DNA from 2 places in the Flavobacterium sp. FlaQc-47 genome. Region 1 is predicted to be linked to the other one. Evidence: riboswitches for the same ligand, from Rfam matches in the RefSeq annotation. Region 1 holds a riboswitch; the other holds the start of a gene.
What was found. A riboswitch is a leader RNA that binds a small molecule or an ion and turns the genes downstream of it on or off. The one in region 1 is predicted to bind S-adenosylmethionine.
Positions count from the first base shown of each region.

Region 1 (9,534 bases):
GAAACAGGGAATTAAATGTAGAAAACGGAAACCTGAAACTGGCAAAAGCCAAACTTGCCATTTCGAATTATTTATGGATAGAAAATGTTCCCGTTGAACTGGCAGACAATGTAAAGCCCGAACAAAACTTAATTCAGACCCTGGAAGAGACATTAAAAACATCTGCCATGATGGTCAATGTTGAAAGCTTAGAAGCGCATCCTAAAATTCAGGCATTGGAAACTAAATTATCGATGCTGGAAATCAACAGACAGCTGAAGGCTAATTTACTGCTTCCGAAGGTAAACGTAGGGTATAATTATATCTCTGAACCTGTTTATTTTGATTCTTTTAATGCTGATGATTATAAGTTTAATATCGATTTCAGCATTCCGATTTTCCTAAGAAAAGAACGTGGAAATCTGAAAATCGCGAAACTAAAAATGCAGGATTTAAAATTTGATATCGATCAGCAAAGACTGGAACTTAAAAATAAAATAAAAGCGCAACAAACCGAAATTGCCTCTCTAAAAAGACAAAAAATGGTTATCGACAATCTTGTAAAGGATTATGTTGTAATGTTAAGCTCTGAGGAAAAACTGTTTTCGTTTGGTGAAAGTTCAATATTTTTGATTAATTCCAGAGAGAATAATTTGGTAAGCGCTAAATTATCGCAAATAGGTATTGAAAATCAATTTTATATTTCAAATGCCGAATTGTATAAAATACTGGCAAATCCGGATTAAATAATTTGTGGATTTTCTATTATGATTAAATAAAATCCTTTGAACACAAATGGAACCGCAAACTTTTTCATTTCGACAGAGGAGAAATCACACTAGTAATTCTACAAAGATTAACGACAATACTTGCGGAATTTCTTGCTATTAGACTGGACTGAAGTCCAGCCCTACAATATGTTTCGTTCCTTCGGAACTCTTTTGAGAATCCGGAGGATTTTTTTTATTTTCTAGCCAGGTTCTGGTAGCTATCGGGATTAATGCATTTGACACAACGTAGTCACAATATTTGTTGATTTTGTTTGCTTATGATGGATTAAAATCCATCTCTACAATATGTTTCGTTCCTCTGGAACTCTTTTGAGAATCCGGAGGAATTTTTTATTTTGTAGCCAGGTTCTGATAGCTATTGGCCTTAATCCCTTGGACACAACGTAGCCACAATATTTGTTGATTTTGTTTGCGTACGATGCATTAATCCAATGTCATTAAGTTAAGAAAAAAGGAAAAAAAAGATTTAATATTTTTGATTTTATATGTGTGAAACGGCATAAAATCGAAAATCATATTATTTCATGACAATCACTATTTAAAAACTTACTATTTGTGCCGTTAGGCACTAAATATTGTAGTTCATATGAAATGGAATAAATATAGCGTGCCGTAGGTAAGCAATAGTTATCATTTGTTGCGTACCTACGGCACGCCAACGTATTTCTAATCTATATTAATTACCAATATTTAGTGCCTAACGGCACATTTCAAATTTTGGTTTGCATTACTCATAATTATCAAACAAAGCATAACTTAATGACATTGGCATTAATCCCTTGGACACAACGTAGCCACAATATTTGTTGATTTTGTTTGCGTATGATGGATTAAAATCCAATATCATTAAGTTAAGAAAAAAGGATAAAAAAGATTTAAGATTTTGATTTTATATGTGTGAAACAGCATAAAATTGACAATCATATTATTTCATGATAATCAAGATTTTAAAACTTACTATTTGTGCCGTTGGGCACTAAATATTGGTAGTTCATATGAAATGGAATAAATATAGCGTGCCGTAGGTACGCAATAGTTATCATTTGTTGCGTACCTACGGCACGCCAACGTATTTCTAATCTATATTAACTACCAATATTTAGTGCCTAACGGCACATTTCAAATCTTGGTCTAATTACTCATAATTTTCAAACAAAGCTTAACCTCATGACATTGGGATTAATCCCCGGCACACAACGTAATCCAAATCTTTGGCGAGCTACTTGATGAGATTCCCCGTTCCTCGAAATGACAAACTTGGTATTTACTTTACGCATTACCTCGTTGATATTAACTTGATTTCCAGGACGATTGTAATCATGCCGATTCCTTTATTTTAACTATTTTAAAAAACATCCTTTAAAACTATATTAATTACATAGAATTTATATATATTTGCATCAGCAGAATATTTCTGCGTGAACTTATCCAGAAAGACTGAGGGATTAGGCCCTGTGACGTCTTAGCAACCTGTTGCCCAATAAGGTGCTAAATCCTTCCGCTAAGGCGGACAGATAAGAAAGATTTCCTTGGTAAATCTGAATAAGGTCATTATGTTAAAACCTTTTTTATTATTAAAATGAAAATTAAACGATTCAATTTAAACGCCTTTTACAATCAGTTACAATTGCCTTTATCAGAAAATGAAGTCTTAGTTTTCCGAATGCGTAGCCGCTAATTTTTATAATCCTTTTTCCTACTCTTCAACATTTAGATATAGGCCATTTAATTGGTCAGGGGAATTCGTATGTCCGTTTAAAAAGAACTACATAAAATTTGACAAAATTCAACTTTAACTCCATATAATGAAAAAAATAATAGTATTTCTAGCCCTTTGTTTTTCTGTATCAGCAATACAGGGTCAAGATTCAAATGTTCAGTTAAAAGGAACTGTAACAGATACAATTGTAAAATATGTATATCTGCAAAAGTTTCATAACAAGATGTTTACCACAATAGATTCGGTAAAAGTAGTGGATGGAAAGTTTGGTTTCAAAACCAAAGTAAAACTTCCGGAATTGTACGGATTAAGTGTTAATACAGCCAATAGTCCGTTGTATATTTTTCTGGAAAAAGCACCAATTACAGTACAATTAAGTCCGGTCAAATATTATAGTACTTCGGTTATTGAAGGTTCTGTTTCTCAGGATTTATTCAATATTTATCAAAAAACGGAGAACGTTGATATAAGTAAATTTATAACAGAACATCCTGGCTCTCTGGTTTCGGCATATGTATTATACAGAAACTGGTCGTACAGATTGACTCCGGATCAGATTACACAAAACATTGCACTTCTCGATAAAAGTCAGCAAAATTCAACATATGTAAAAGAATTAAAGGAATTAGTGAAGGTTCTAAACGGATTACAAATTGGTAAAAAAGCACCTGATTTCGTTTCTAAAAATCCTGAAGGAAAAGATATCCGATTTTCTGAAAATCTAAACGGCTATACTTTGGTTGATTTCTGGGCTTCATGGTGTGGACCATGCAGAAGAGAAAACCCAAATATCGTTGCTGCTTACAAGGAGTATCATGATAGAGGTTTCAACGTTTTTGGAGTTTCTTTAGATAAAAAGAAAGAAAACTGGGTGAAAGGAATTCAGGACGACAATTTAAACTGGCTGCAAGTTTCGGACTTACTTTTCTGGAATAGCGAAATCGCAAAATTATACGGAGTAAGAGCAATTCCCTCCAATTATCTGGTAGATTCAAAAGGAGTTATCGTAGCGAAAAATCTTCGTGGTGAAGAACTTCAGGCTACGCTTAAAACACTTTTGAACAGGAGTTAGATTTTGGTAATTCCACGCTTGTTTGTCATTTCGACGCAAGGAGAAATTACACAAGAAACTCCGTTTCTAAATATGTCAATCTTGGCGAATAGTGGATGTGATTTCTCCTTGCGTCGAAATGATATGCTAAACGAAAAGAATCTTATGAAAATGATTGTCATAACCCCGATAGAAGTGAAAATCCTTTTGTAGCGGCGTTCGCTGCAAAAGATTACTTCACTTAATTCTTATTTCAATTGGAGTTTAGTGAACTTCGTTTGAAACAGACAGCGGGATTAGCTCCTGAAAAAAAAGATTTTGTTTTATCATAGAAATAGAATGACAAACTTACCGGAGTTACTTGCGCAGATTCCTCGTTCCTCGGAATGACAAACAGCCGTGTATTAAAATAATTCCCCACCAGATTCAGTCAAAAATAAAAATGAGTTAATTTAAAAATGATATGGAAATAAATGCAATTGAGAACATAACGAAACCAAGTCAGTTAGAGCACTATTTTTCAAAGTTTAGAGAAAATACAATAGGAGTAAACCATACTTTTAAGTCGGCTTACGGACAGCAAAATTTATTATATGCAGATTGGGTCGCGAGCGGCAGATTATATGTGCCAATTGAAAATATTATGCTCAATAAAATAGGTCCGATGATTGCCAATACGCATTCTTTTTCCAGCGAAACCGGCAAAACTTCAACTTATGCTTACAATCACGCGAGACAATTGATTAAGAAGCATGTAAATGCCAATGAATTAGATGTTCTGGTGACAACGGGAACCGGAATGACGGCTGCTTTATCAAAATTACAGCGTTTTATTGGGTTGCGTTCGGCAGATAATAAATCGACTATTGTGCCTGATAATACCGATAAACCAGTAGTTTTTATCACGCATATGGAGCACCATTCTAATCAGGTTTCCTGGTATGAAACCAATGCCGATGTTGTGGTGGTACCGCCGGATGAAAACAATTTAGTTGATCCTGAAATATTTGCAGAATTGATTAAAAAATATGCAGACAGAACGGTAAAAATTGGTTCGTTTACGGCAGCTTCAAATGTTACGGGAATCATTACGCCTTATCATGAATTGGCTAAAATCCTGCATCAAAATAACGGACTTTGTTTTGTTGATTTTGCAGCTTCGGCACCTTATGTACAAATCGATATGCATCCTGAAGATCCGGAAGAACAATTAGATGCCATTTTTTTTTCGCCCCATAAATTCCTTGGCGGACCCGGAACCTGCGGTGTTTTGGTTTTTAATGAAAAATTATATAAAAGTGATGTTCCGGACCATCCGGGCGGTGGAAATGTAAAAGCTACAAATCCTTGGGGACGATATCATTACAGTGATTCAATAGAAGTAAAAGAAGATGGCGGAACTCCTGGTTTTTTGCAAGTGATAAGAACGGCTTTGTCTCTGGAATTAAAGGATAAAATGGGAGTTGGGAACATAAAAAACAGGGAAAAAGAATTACTGGATCTGTGTTATTCTGAATTTCAAAAGATTCCGGCGTTATCGGTTTTAGGAGATATTGAAACGGACAGAATTGGGTGTGTTTCGTTTTTGATTGAGGATATTCATTATAATTTAATCGTGAGACTTTTAAATGATCGTTTCGGAATTCAGGTTCGTGGCGGATGGTCATGCGCGAGTACTTATGCGCATTATTTATTTGATATTGATGAGGCGAAATCTAACGAATTGACAGAGGAACTTTTATTAAAAAACCAAACGAATAAACCGGGATGGGTTCGATTATCGCTACATCCGATAATGACAAATGAAGACGTTTTGTTTATTGCTGATGCCATACAAAAAGTAGTTTTAAATCATAAGGAATGGCAGAAGGATTATCAGCATAATAGTGCTACTAACGAGTTTGAAAGCATTGTAAATAAAGAAACTATTGCTGATGATGTAAAAGAATGGTTTAAGTTCGATTAAAATTAAGTGTTTGAAAATAGTTAACACTTAGAAATATGCATTTCATCTTATTTCATCTCATTTTGTTATGATGGCGAAGTAAGGATAGCAGTAGTAATTCCTCATTCATCAGATTAACAGGCCAAATTATTTCTGTCTATTTTAATAAGTGAAACACTTTTTTGGGAATTAAAAAATCCATGTTTTTTAAAAACATCAGCGAATATAAAAATATCATAATGAATACTAATATTAAAGGATTTCATCATTTTGCTATTAAAGCGCAGGATTTTGAGGGAACAATACAATTTTACAAAACACTAAATTTTGAAATAGCCCACAGCTGGAGTTTACTGGAGTTTAATTTACAAAAATGCGTCATGTTGAAAAACACGCAATTTGATTGTTACATCGAAATATGCGACAGTAATGCTAATTTTCCCACTCAGGGACGAAAGCGAAAACAAGGAGATCCTTATGTCGAAAATTCGCTTTTGCATATTTGTTTTATCGTTAACGATGCAAAACAAGCTTATAAGGATGCAATAGCAAATGGAGCAAAACCATTATCAGATAAAGAAACCCTTAAACTTGAAAATAAAAGTAGATCGATAACGGTAAGTAACAGTTTGGTGTACAGCCCGAATGGGGAAGTAATTGAATTTCTTGAATCGGTTGCTTTTTAGTTATTTACTACCATTATTTTTGATTGATTTTTGACTAATTTGCGTAAATGTGTGTCTAAAACTTCGGAATTGTTAATTTGGTAACCTTCGTGGATCAATTGTTTAACTTATATTTATGATTTTAGACCCTATGTTTACGCCCCTCGCTCTTGTCTTTTCCGATTTGTTAGCGTTATTTTGTAAATTCTTTTTTATCAATTAAAAAAGAGATCAAAAACAAAAAATCTAGATAAAGGATGAATGCAACAATAACAGCTATCGGTGGCTTTGTACCCAGTTATGTACTTAGTAATGAGATGATCTCGAAAATGGTTGATACAACGGATGAATGGATTGAAAAAAGAACAGGGATAAAAGAGCGCAGATTAGCGACGAACGAAAATCTCTCAACATCAGATCTTGCCAACGCTGCAATTCAGAATTTATTAGACACCTATGAAATTGACCCTTTAGAAATTGATGGTTTAGTTTTAGCAACCGCAACTCCGGATCATCTTTTAACTCCTACAGCAAGTAAAGTTTGCGAAATAAGCGGTTTTACAAATGCATTTGGTTTTGACTTAAACGGCGCTTGCAGCGGTTTTTTATATGCATTAGAAATGGCGACGACTATGATCGAAAGCGGTCGTTATAAAAAAGTTGTGGTCGTTGGAGCAGATACAATGAGTTCTATTGTTGATTATGAAGACCGTAATACCTGTATACTTTTTGGAGATGGGGCAGGAGCGGTTCTTTTAGAGAAAACTGAAAAAGAATGCGGCGTAATGAAAAGTATTTTGAGAACAGACGGAACCGGAACATCGGCATTATATGTGCCTGCAGGAGGTTCTAAAGTACCGGCTGGCATGCAAAGTATTTTACACAGAGAACATTTTATCAAACAGGAAGGTTCATATGTATTTAAAAAAGCGGTTGAATCAATGAGCAGCGTTTCTCAGGATGCTCTTGCCAGTAATGATTTAAGTGTGAAAGATATTGACTGGGTGGTGCCACATCAGGCAAATCTAAGAATTATCAAAGCCGTAAGCGAGCATTTGAATATAGGTATTGAAAAAGTCAAAGTAAATATTCATAAATACGGTAATACAACGTCAGCAACGATTCCGTTATGTCTTTGGGATTTTAAAAATGATTTTAAAGAAGGTCAAAATATTTTGATTACCACTTTTGGAGCTGGTTTTTCATGGGGCGCAACTTGCATCAAGTGGGGTGTTATGAGAGCGCTTAAAGCAGTACAATATTCAACAAACGGCGAATTATTGAAACATAATTTAATGTATTAATAAGAGCTTAAATTTTTTAAAAATCTTAATAATACATAGTATTAGTCTTGCGTTCAATTCTATTACTATTTTGACAGATCGCAGGCATAGATTTTAATCTAAAAAAACACAGGATCAATTTTATATTGGTACTGTGTTTTTATTTTGTATCAGTTTTACAATTCCTCTCTATTTTAAATAATTTGGAAAAAAAATGTGAATTGTCGTCGAGTGTTAATTTACAATGTCATGTAAAGCCTGAAATAGGTTTAGTGGATATTCTGCAATTCGGTTACACAAATACAAATACCATTCTTTTCCGTACACAAAGTATAGTTTAGTCGAATATCCTTGTTCTTTTAAATGGATTAGTTGTTGCGTCTGGATTCCGTACAAGCTTTCAAATTCATATAAATCTTTGCTTGGTTTATAGTTTTCAATTAATTTAACAACTTCTTTCTGGATCACGTCATGGTGCGTTGCAATGGCACAACTGTGTTTTCTGGATAATAATTGATCGATGTAGTATAAATAACGCTCGTCAAGTTCAGCTCCTCTTGGGATTGAAACATCTTTTGGAGTTTCAAACGCTCCTTTAACGATTCTGATTCTTCCGTTTTCTTTTATTAAATCCTCAAAATCATCTTTTGATCTGTGTAAATAAGCCTGAAGTGTTATCGAAGTATTTTTATAGGTTTTAGACGCTGTTTTGTAAATTTCGATAATAGCATTTGTAATTGCTACATTTTCGGCACTAATTGTAATTTCTATATTTTCTTTTTCAGCTTCCTGACAAATTAAATTTAAATTATTAAGACATAAATCGCGCGAGATTGATAATCCGATATGAGAAAGATCGAGAGAAATAGTCGAATTCAATTTTTGGTATTTAATCTCGTGAGTAATTCTAATGAATTCGTTGGTCGCTTCAACAGCTTCTTTTTCTGTTAGTGTGTTTTCGCCCATAAATTCCATTGAACATTTAAAACCTTGTTTGTTTTGTTCCTTTACTTTAACAATAGTTTCGTCTAGTGTTTCACCACCTATATAACGATCGGCGGCTTTTTTTATGGTTTTAAATACAACTTCGTTTGAAAGTATATATTCTTTTGCTTGTTCATTCAATGCCGCTTTTCTTAAAGCATTGGCTCCCATTAATAGTAAATCTTTTTCCATTTATTGATTAAGTTTTATAGGTATTAAAGTATCAAAGCTGGTTTGATAGTGTATTGATATAATTTAGAATTTTACTTTCGTTTCGTCTGTAATACGTCCATTTGCCATGTCGTGTTGCAATTAGCAAATTTACTTTTTGCAGCATTTTCAAATAATGGGAAACGGTTGATTGTGACAAACCTGTTTTGTCCTGTATATGACAAACACAGACTCCGTCGCTAAGATCAGGAACATATTTTTGTTTAAGAAAATTATCTCCCGGTTTTTTGAGCCACTGTAATATATCCACCCGAATCGAGTTTGATGATACTTATTAATTTCTATAACATCGATATTGTAAATATATAATTATATATATCGAGATATATCGATATGATTATAAAAATATATAATTTAGAAAGCCATGAGATCTTCAACTTTCAAATTGAAAACTCATGGCTTTTATTTTTTTTCTACATAAATGATGTATGAGCAGAAATGATTTAAAAAAACTTATTCCTTATATAATATAATAGTGGCTTTATATCCTGTACCAACATTCCATTGACTGGCTTCAATAACTACTCCTTTATCATCAAAAACCTGAAATTCGGCTGTATTTGGCGATGCAGAACCCTCGTTTAAGGCTTCAAAATCAATTTTGTTGATTCCTTTTACTAATGTTATTTTAAAGCCTTTAAACTCACCATCTAAACTCACTTCTTTTTCAATTACTTTATCATTAAGATATACTCTGATTTTATCTCCGTCAACAAAAGCAGCATCACGATAACGAACTGTTGAAATGGATGAATTGGTTACAAATCCTCCTAAATATTCATTTCTTCTGTAAAAAATTCCCTCAACATTGGCTTCTTGTTTGTACAGAATATTATTTTTAAAAAGTTCATCCGGATTAATTTTTAAAACGGTTTCATCTTTTAA
Region 1 covers NZ_JBIPCQ010000001.1:1,109,950-1,119,483, forward strand. Annotated here, with positions in the region: gene ACHRVX_RS04630 (TolC family protein) at 1-725, shown strand, start outside; SAM riboswitch class I at 2,192-2,291, shown strand; gene ACHRVX_RS04635 (redoxin domain-containing protein) at 2,576-3,562, shown strand; gene ACHRVX_RS04640 (aminotransferase class V-fold PLP-dependent enzyme) at 4,005-5,507, shown strand; gene ACHRVX_RS04645 (VOC family protein) at 5,726-6,172, shown strand; gene ACHRVX_RS04650 (beta-ketoacyl-ACP synthase III) at 6,409-7,455, shown strand; gene ACHRVX_RS04655 (proline dehydrogenase family protein) at 7,669-8,610, opposite strand; gene ACHRVX_RS04660 (ArsR/SmtB family transcription factor) at 8,642-8,899, opposite strand; gene ACHRVX_RS04665 (hypothetical protein) at 9,103-9,534, opposite strand, start outside.

Region 2 (9,534 bases), on a different contig from region 1:
TTTTGCGCCAAGAAAACCTGAATTCCTAAGTAACAGCAAAATACTCTCTAAAAATTTAATTGAAATATGTTCACTTTTCGCAATTTCAGCAATTTGTACTGGTTCGTTATTATCACGTCTCGCTAAATAGGTTAAAGCTTTAATTCCGTATTTTGTTTTCTTTGAAAGCACTTATATATATTTTAGATTTAGATTATTGATTTTAGTTCCGATAACTATCGGGATAAGCTAAAATAACAACTGAATATTTTTCTGCAACAAAAATAAGCTTTTTGAACGAGAATAATAACAGAATGAAAAACTAAGTTCTACTAAATTAGTATAGTTTAAAAAAATAGCGATTTCCACTGTATTATTTACAGTTGAAATCGCTATTTATATATTGAAATGGATTTAATCTACAATTAAGAAAGCGCTTGCTCTAAATCAGCAATTACATCTTTCACAGTTTCTAAACCTACAGAAACACGTACTAAACCTTGGGTAATACCAACTGCTAATTGATCTTCCTCAGATAATTTACTGTGTGTTGTTGATGCCGGATGAGTTACAATTGATCTTGTGTCTCCAATATTAGCTGATAATGAACATAATTTTATTTTATCTAAAAATTTTCTTCCTGCTTCGATGCCGCCTTTAATTTCAAATGCAATTATGTTACCACCTAAAAGCATTTGCTTTTTAGCGATTTCATATTGTGGATGCGATTTCAGAAACGGATATTTCACACTATTCACATTTGGATGTGCTTCTAAAAATTCAGCTACTTTCAAAGCATTTTCGCAGTGCTTTTCAACACGAACAACTAAAGTTTCTAAACTTTTGGATAAAATCCAGGCATTAAACGGAGATAAAGCCGGACCCGTATTTCTGGAGAATAAATATATCTGTCTGATTAAATCTTCACTTCCAACCGTAACTCCTCCTAAAACACGTCCTTGACCATCAATTAATTTTGTGGCAGAATGTACGACTAAATGGGCTCCAAATTTTATGGGCTGTTGAATATATGGCGTTGCAAAACAGTTGTCGATAATTAAAATCAGATTATGCTTTTTAGCGATATCTCCCAACAATTGTAAATCAATTACATCAACACCGGGATTTGTAGGTGACTCTGCGTATAATATTTTCGTATTGGGTTTGATTAAAGCTTCAATCGTTTCCGGTTTGTTGATCTCAAAATACGAAGTTTCGATATTCCATTTAGGAAAGTAAGTCACAAATAATGCATGGGTTGAACCAAAAACGCTGCTTGCAGATACAATGTGATCGCCGGCATTTAATAAAGCTGCAAATGTTGAATAAACGGCTGCCATTCCTGTTGCAAAAGCATAACCGGCTTCAGCACCTTCCATTTTGCAAATTTTATCTACAAATTCAGTCGTATTGGGATTACTGAAACGGCTGTAAATATTTCGTTCTTTTTCTTCTGTAAATGAAGCTCTCATATCTTCGGCATCTTCAAATACAAAGCTTGACGATAAGTATAATGGCACCGAATGCTCTAAATACTGAGATCTTTCTAATTGTGTTCTTATGGCTTGAGTTTCAAAACCAAGTTCTTGTTCGTTCATTTTTTTTGTTTTTCTTGTTTCAGGTTTCAGGTTTTACTATCATATAAACCAAAACTTAAAATTTAACTGAAGTCAATTATTAGTTAACGCTCAATAGAGAATTTTCTAATTTTCTAATTGACTAATTTTCTAATTCTATAATGCTTGATTATTCAGGACAACTTTATAACTTATTGTCGCTGTTGGTTCAACCGTTTTGGCTACTGAACAATATTTCTCGAAAGAAAGCTGGGCAGCACGATGTGCCTTTTCAGGGTTGATATCTCCTTCTAAATAAAAAACTACATTGATTTCTTTAAAAGGTTTTGCTTCGCCAACTTGAACGCGTTCTCCTTCGACCTCAGCATTAAATGAGGTGATTTCCTGACGTTGTTTCTTTAAAATCGAAATCATATCAATCGCGCTGCATCCTGCAACTCCCATCAATACTAATTCCATCGGACTTGCACCTAAATCGCTTCCGCCAAATTCGGCTCTGCTGTCAACATCAACTACATGACCTCTTTCATTTTTTAGTTTGAAATGAAACGCGTCGTTTACTCTGTTTAAGGTTACTTTCATGTTATTCCCCTCCCCAACCCTCCCCGAAAGGGAGGGAGATAAGACTGGAGGTCGTCACTTTTTAATTAATAAATCTTCTTAATTATTCATTTCATTCCCCTTTGAGATTAGAGATTACCCTTTATCTGATAATCTCAAAATATCGCCAAAAACTCCTCTCGCCGTAACTGCAGAACCTGCACCGGCTCCCTGAATTACGATTGGACGATCTCCGTAAGATTCTGTGTAAATTTCGAAGAAAGAATCAGAACCTTTTAATCCGCCTAACGCTGTATCAGAAGGTACCGAAACTAATTTTACTTCCAGAATTCCTTTGTCATTTTGTAAATCACCGGACAATTCACCAATGTATCTTAATACATGATTTGGTTTTTGATCGGCTTTTATTTTCTCGTAAATTGGGTCAAATTCTTTTAATTTAGTTAAGAAATCAGCAACATTTCCTTCACGTAAATGTTCCGGAATTAAATTCTGAATCGAGATTTCTTCAAACTCATTTTGCAGGTCTAATTCTCTAGCCAGAATCAGTAATTTTCTTCCTACATCATTTCCGCATAAATCCTCACGCGGGTCTGGCTCTGTATATCCGTTATCGATTGCTTCTTTTAGAATTTCGCTAAACGGAGCGTCTTTTGAAGAGAAATTATTGAACAAATAACTTAATGTTCCCGAGAAAACTCCTTTTATTTTTGTGATATTTTCACCTGAAAGGTGTAATAACTTAATCGTATCAATTAATGGTAAACCTGCTCCAACATTGGTTTCATACAAATAATTCTTCTGATTATCTGCTAAGGACTTTCTCAGTTCCTTATAAAAACCGTAGCTTAATGTATTGGCAACTTTATTGGATGAAATCAAGTCGAAACTGCTTTCGATCAACGAAATATAATTTTCTACAAAAGTGGCACTTGCCGTATTATCAATTGCAATTAAGTTTTCCAGATGATGTTGGTTTGCATAAGCAATTACATCATTTATTGTATATTCAAGTCCGTCTTGCTGAATGTCATTTCTCCAGTTTAGACTTACGCCATTTTTGTTTAAAAGTAGTTTCTTAGAGTTCGCAATAGCAAAAACATTTAGTTTAATGTCTTTACGTTTTTCGATTGCTGCGGTTGATTCTAAAATTTGATTGATTAAAGTTCCGCCTACTAAACCGTGACCAAAAATTGCGATGTTGATTTTCTTGGAAACTCCAAAAATCTCTCCGTGAATTACGTTTAATGCTTTATTAAGTTCTGACTTTTTAACCACCAAACTCACGTTTTTACCTGTAACGGTGTTGTTAAACAAAATTGGAACTATTTTATTTTTAATTAATGCGGTATATGGTTTGTGAAAAGTACTTAAATCCTGACCAATAATCGAAATAACCGAAACATTATCTGTTACTGTAATTTGGTTTACATCCTTAGAATAAAAGTCGTTTTCGAACTCTTTTTCTAACTCAATCATCGCTGTTGTTGCCTTATCTGTCGCAACAACCAACCCAATTCCCCTTTCTGAAGAACCTTGGGAAATGATACTTACACTGATATTATGATCGCCCATTACCTTGAAAATTCGGGCATCAACACCGGCTTTCCCTAGTAATCCTCGACCTTCAAGATTTACTAATGATAAATTCTCTAAAACCGAAAGTGTTTTGATTCCTTCTTTTGCAGAGTCTGAAGTGATTAATGTTCCGCGATTTTCATGATTGAATGTATTTAAAATACGTAACGGAATATTTTTTTCTAATAAAGGAATTATCGTTTTTGCGTGCAAAATTGTTGCTCCAAAATTCGCCAATTCATTTGCTTCATTAAACGATAAAAATTCAATTTTTTTAGCATCGGCAACTAAATCCGGATTTGCTGTATAAATTCCATCAACGTGCGTAAAGTTTTGAAGTTCTTCGGCATTTAAATAATTAGCAATTAATGATGCGGTATAATTGCTGCCGTTTCTGCCTAAAGTTGTAGTGTCATTATTATTGTTTGAACCAATAAAACCAGTTACAATATTAACCGTTGAACCGTTATGTTGTTTGAAATAATTGATGACATTTTTCTTAGATAGCTGTTCTAAAGGTTGTGCATCTCCAAATTTTGAGTCGGTTTTTAATAATTCTCTCGAATCAACAAAATTGGCAGGAATTCCTTTTTCTTTTAAAATCGCAGTCAACAATTTAGCCGAAAGCAACTCACCTTTAGACAAAATCTGATCTTTGATTTTATTGCTGTAATCTCCAATCAAACTAACGCCTTCAAAAAGTTTTTCTAAAATATTAAATTCTTCAGATAAATCTACCTGTGGATAGTCTGAAATTTGATAGGTTTTGAAATTTTCAAATAATGGTTTGTAATTACCGTTTTTAGCGGCAAGTTTCAAAATATAATCTAATTCGTCTGTTGCTTTTCCGCGAGCCGAAACGACAACTGCAATTTGTTCGCCTTGATTTACTTTATCAGAAATGATTGAAACTACTTTGTTAAGTCCTTCTCCGTTTGATAACGATTTACCTCCAAATTTTAATATTTTCATTTTATTTTTCTATTGTTTCTGCCTTAAAAATATCGGCAAGTAAATGATCTAATTGTTTGTACTCGATTAAAAAAGCGTCATGTCCGTGAACGGAATCTATCTCGCTGTAAAAGACATTGTCTTTGAACTTTTTTAATTCATTAAAAGTTTCCCGATTTTCTTTTGGTGTAAAAAACAAATCTGAGTTGATTCCGATAATATGGATCGCTGCATTTGTTCTGGACATTAAAGTTTCGAAATCGGCACTATTTCTGGTAATATCTATTGTTTTGAGCAATTGGTTCATCAGCTTATATGATGCCAATTGATATCTTTTTTGTAATTTTTCGCCGTGATGTGCCAGCCAGCTTTCAATATTAAAAATCAAAAGTTGGTTGTTGATCGTGCGTTGAAATTTTTCTTTGAATGATTCAGGAGAGCGATAACACAACATGGCATGGATTCTGGCATCTTCAATAGGTTTTGAAGAATTGTTAAGGATTTGCTCTTGCAGGTAGCAATTAGCAATCATCCAGTCTGTCGATTTCCAATCAGTTGCAATTGGAATTAAGTTTTGGGTAATGTGAGGTTCTAATGCAAGGATTTCCCAGGCAATTCCTCCACCTACAGAGCCGCCAATGATAGCGTAAACCTGATCGATTTTTAAGACTTCAAGTCCTTTTATAAAAATTCGGGCAATATCTCTTGTTGTGAAATCCTGATAGTTTTCAACTACAAACGAATCATTTCCGTTACCCGGAACGTCAAATGCTAGTATGGTATATCTGTGGGTGTCAATTGTTTTTTCATCTCCAATTAAATCATTCCACCAACCGTTTTCACCTGTAACCTGAGCGTTTCCGGTTAAAGCGTGATTGACCAAAACAATAGGCGCGCTGTATAATGGCAAACCAGAAATGGTAAAACTTAATGGTAGTGAATGATATGATGCACCACTTTCTGTGATGAAATCATGAATTATAATGGGACTTGGTATATTTTCCAATTTCAAATCTTTTTATTATTGATTTGTATGTGGAAATATTAGAAAGAAAGTACTAGACTGAAACTAGAAAAATTCTTGTTGTTATCTTTCCACGTTTGGGCGTGGTAGAATGCAGCACCTTCTTCGATTTAACGAAGGGTTGCTAAGGATTCATCGGGTCTAATCCCTCGTCCTTTCTTTATAACATTTCAATACGTTTTTGAACTTAAAGGTGCAAATTAACTACTAATTTCTTAAACAAACAAATTTTATCGAAACTGATTCCTCATTTCCTTAAAGATAATTCAAACACAAACTCTTGTACGCAAAAAATTACCGAACAATTAGCCCAGTAAAATTAAGCAGGTATTCCCCTATTTTATGATACTTTTTGATTTAGATAAAAAGTGTTTCATTTTCTTTTGAATACATCAAAAACAATAATGAGTTTGGCTCTTTTTTTTCTGCTATTTTATCTGCCTCAGTAATACCAAATCTTGGATGTACCAATTCATTTGTTGTCGGTGGCGGATTGTTTCTTTTAGTTCTTAAGTTTTTCAACGTAGAAAATGTTCTTGTTATGTAGTTTAATTTGCTCATGATATTTAAGTTTATGTTAGTTTGTGTTTTATAATCTTTATTGTATGTTTAATTTTTTGTTATGGTGCCAAATGAAATAAAAAAACCCTTTTGGACGTGAATACCAAAAGGGTTTAAGTTTTTAACAACTTATATATACTTTTAGTATCAACAGACGCGTACACAAATACGTGCGACGTTAAACATCTTGTTCATCTGTAGGGATTTATTCATCTGTGATTTAATTGCTATTTTAAAAAATTCTTGCATTTGTTTACTTTTAATAAGCTACTCGAAACTGTTGAAATATTTAAAACCATCCTTCTTTCAAAAATCAAAAAAGAAATAAAGCAGTACCAGCTTTTGTTTCATTTTAGATAACTAATGTTAAAAAGTTAACTTTTTTGTTTTTGCAGTTTGAGGTATTACAAATGTGCGAATATTTTTTCAATTACGCAAGTGATGTTCAACACATTAATCATAAAAATCGTTAAAAAACAAAATTTAAACGTTAAAAAACATCTTACAAAATTAACAATCCAATAATTGAAAGCTAAAACTTACAAAAAATTACACAACGAACTTTCCTGTTTCATTATATCAAAGAACAACTGACTACTATTTCAAACCACTTACAACCAAACTGCTTCTTTATTTTTAATTTTCTCGGCCACTTTCAAAATGTCAGTTATTATCCCTCTTGAAATGGCTTGCTTACATGCCGAAGCACTTTGAATCGCAATAGGAACATCTGCGTAAGATTGTGTGTAGATTTCAAAAATAGTATCTGAACCTTTTAATTGTCCAATTGCAGATGTTATGGGTTCTGAAACTAATTTGACTTCTAAAGTATTTTTCTCTACATCAAATTCCCCAACATATCGCAATACATGATTATCCTTCTGGGTAATTTTTGCAATTTTAAAGTATCTGTCAATTGCTTCCTTACTAAGAATGCCGTTTTGTTCAAGATGTTCTTGTTGTATTAATGAATTGATTTTTATATCCGAAAGATCAAAATCCTTCCCGATTTCCCTGGTCAAAATCAGCAGTTTTCTTGCTGTATCATTTCCGGATAAATCTTCTTTGAAAGTTGAACGCATTAAACCAAGTAAACTGGCATCTTTTAAAAGAGAAGAAAAAGTAACTTCTTCATTAGCAAATCGATTAAAGACATAACTCAGGTTATCTGAAAAAACACCTCGGATCTTTGTGATTTTTTCACCTGAATAATACAAATCTCTTAAAGTTTGCAATACCGGAAATCCTGTATCTACTGATGTTTCATACAAAAACTCTTTGTCGTATTTTTTTAAATTCGACCTGATTTCTTTATACAGATCGATTGGTAATGTATTTGCCTTTTTATTTACCGCTACAATATTAAATCCGTTTTCAATCAGGGTATTATAATGATGAATTAACTCGTCGCTTGCCGTTGCATCAACCGCAATCAGATTCTCAAATTCATTTTCTTTGGCAAATTCAATAATATCCTGCACTTTAAACGGAACTGCCAATTCCAGAAAATTGGTTTCCCAGGCATATCCTACGCCTTCTTTCTCGAAAAAAGCTACTGTTGAATTGGTTATAATCGGAAAATGAAAATCGACGTTTCTGCTTTCGAGAAAAAATTCCTGACTTTCGATAATTTGATTGATCAAAGTACTTCCTATATTTCCAATTCCAAAAAGGATGATATTTATTTTAAGCTTTGACATAATTTCTAATTTATTGGGGGTTAATTAAAACCATATAAGCGATATAAGTTCATTTAATGTTATCAACTTATACAATTTAGAGGCATTGCTGTGCGTCTCTACTAAAATGAACTTATATTACTTATATGGTAAAAATATATGCAGTGTTTTTATAAAAAATCACCTCTAGCAGAACTCACGCTACTAAAGGCAATTTTTCAAACAAAAAACAAAAAAACCTAATTTTTATTAACGCTGTATTGCGATTGGGTTACGCTTGCGAAAGCAGCTTGCAAATCAGCTATTAAATCTTCGATATCTTCAATTCCAACAGAAAGTCGGACTAAATCTTTTGAAACTCCTGTTTCTAATTGATCTGCATCAGATAATTGTTGGTGCGTTGTACTTGCCGGATGAATGATTAATGATTTTGTATCACCAATGTTCGCCAAAAGCGAAAATAATTTCGTTTGATCTACTACTTTTTTAGCAGCATCAAAACCACCTTTTAATCCAAAAGTCACTACTCCACTTTGTCCCTTTGGTAAATATTGTTGTGCTAAATCATAATATTTATTGGTTTTTAGTCCCGGATAATTCACCCAGACAACCTCATCTTGTTTTTCTAACCAAGAGGCCAATGCCAAAGCATTTTCGCTGTGCTTCTGGATTCTGATTGGTAAAGTTTCTAATCCCTGAATGATTTGAAAAGCATTAAACGGACTTAAAGCTGCACCAAAATCACGCAATCCTTCGATTCTTGCTTTTGCAATAAAAGCAGCATTTCCTAAAGCTTCGTGATAGACTAATCCGTGATATCCTGCTGAAGGTTCTGTAAATTCAGGGAATTTTCCGTTTGACCAGTCAAAATTTCCTGCATCTATAATAACGCCTCCTAATGAAGTTCCGTTTCCTGAAATATATTTGGTTAAAGAGTGAATTACAATATCTGCTCCGTATTGAATTGGATTCAATAAATAAGGTGTAGCAACCGTATTGTCTACAATAAAAGGCACTTTAAAGTTTTTGGCTTCCGCCGAAATTCCTTTTAAGTCTAATACATCTAATTTTGGATTCCCCAAAGATTCTACAAAAAAGGCTCTTGTATTTTCTTTGGCGGCTTTAGTGAAATTTTCCGGTTGGGACGGATCTACAAATGTGCTGGTAATTCCTAAACGAGGCAATGTCACGCTAAGTAAATTATAAGTTCCTCCGTATAAACTATTTGAAGCCACAATATGATCTCCGGCTTTTAACAAAGTCAGGAAAGTAGTCGAAATTGCCGATGCTCCTGATGCTGTAACAACAGCGCCAATTCCGCCTTCAAGCGCTGCAAGACGTTGTTCCAGCACATCGTTTGTAGGGTTGTTTAATCTTGTGTAAATAAATCCGGCTTCGGCAAGACCAAATAAATTGGCAGCATGATCTGAATCGTTAAATACATATGATGATGTCTGATAAATAGGTACTGCTCTTGTTCCTGCATTTTTAGTAACATCGTGTCCTGCATGTAGTGCGTTTGTTGCAAATTTTGGTGTGCTCATGATTTCTTAGTTTTTTAGATATTGTTAATATTGTATATTTTGTAATTGATTTTTGTAATTGTAATTGAATTCTTTATGCA
Region 2 covers NZ_JBIPCQ010000003.1:162,829-172,362, reverse strand. Annotated here, with positions in the region: gene ACHRVX_RS10375 (Rrf2 family transcriptional regulator) at 1-171, opposite strand, end outside; gene ACHRVX_RS10370 (trans-sulfuration enzyme family protein) at 405-1,577, opposite strand; gene ACHRVX_RS10365 (OsmC family protein) at 1,713-2,138, opposite strand; gene thrA (bifunctional aspartate kinase/homoserine dehydrogenase I) at 2,253-4,667, opposite strand; gene ACHRVX_RS10355 (alpha/beta fold hydrolase) at 4,669-5,658, opposite strand; SAM riboswitch class I at 5,731-5,839, opposite strand; gene ACHRVX_RS10350 (hypothetical protein) at 6,028-6,231, opposite strand; gene ACHRVX_RS10345 (aspartate kinase) at 6,843-7,931, opposite strand; gene ACHRVX_RS10340 (O-acetylhomoserine aminocarboxypropyltransferase/cysteine synthase family protein) at 8,150-9,454, opposite strand; gene ACHRVX_RS10335 (hypothetical protein) at 9,528-9,534, opposite strand, start outside.
Region 2: another riboswitch for S-adenosylmethionine. It lies ahead of ACHRVX_RS10355 (alpha/beta fold hydrolase); the one in region 1 lies ahead of ACHRVX_RS04635 (redoxin domain-containing protein).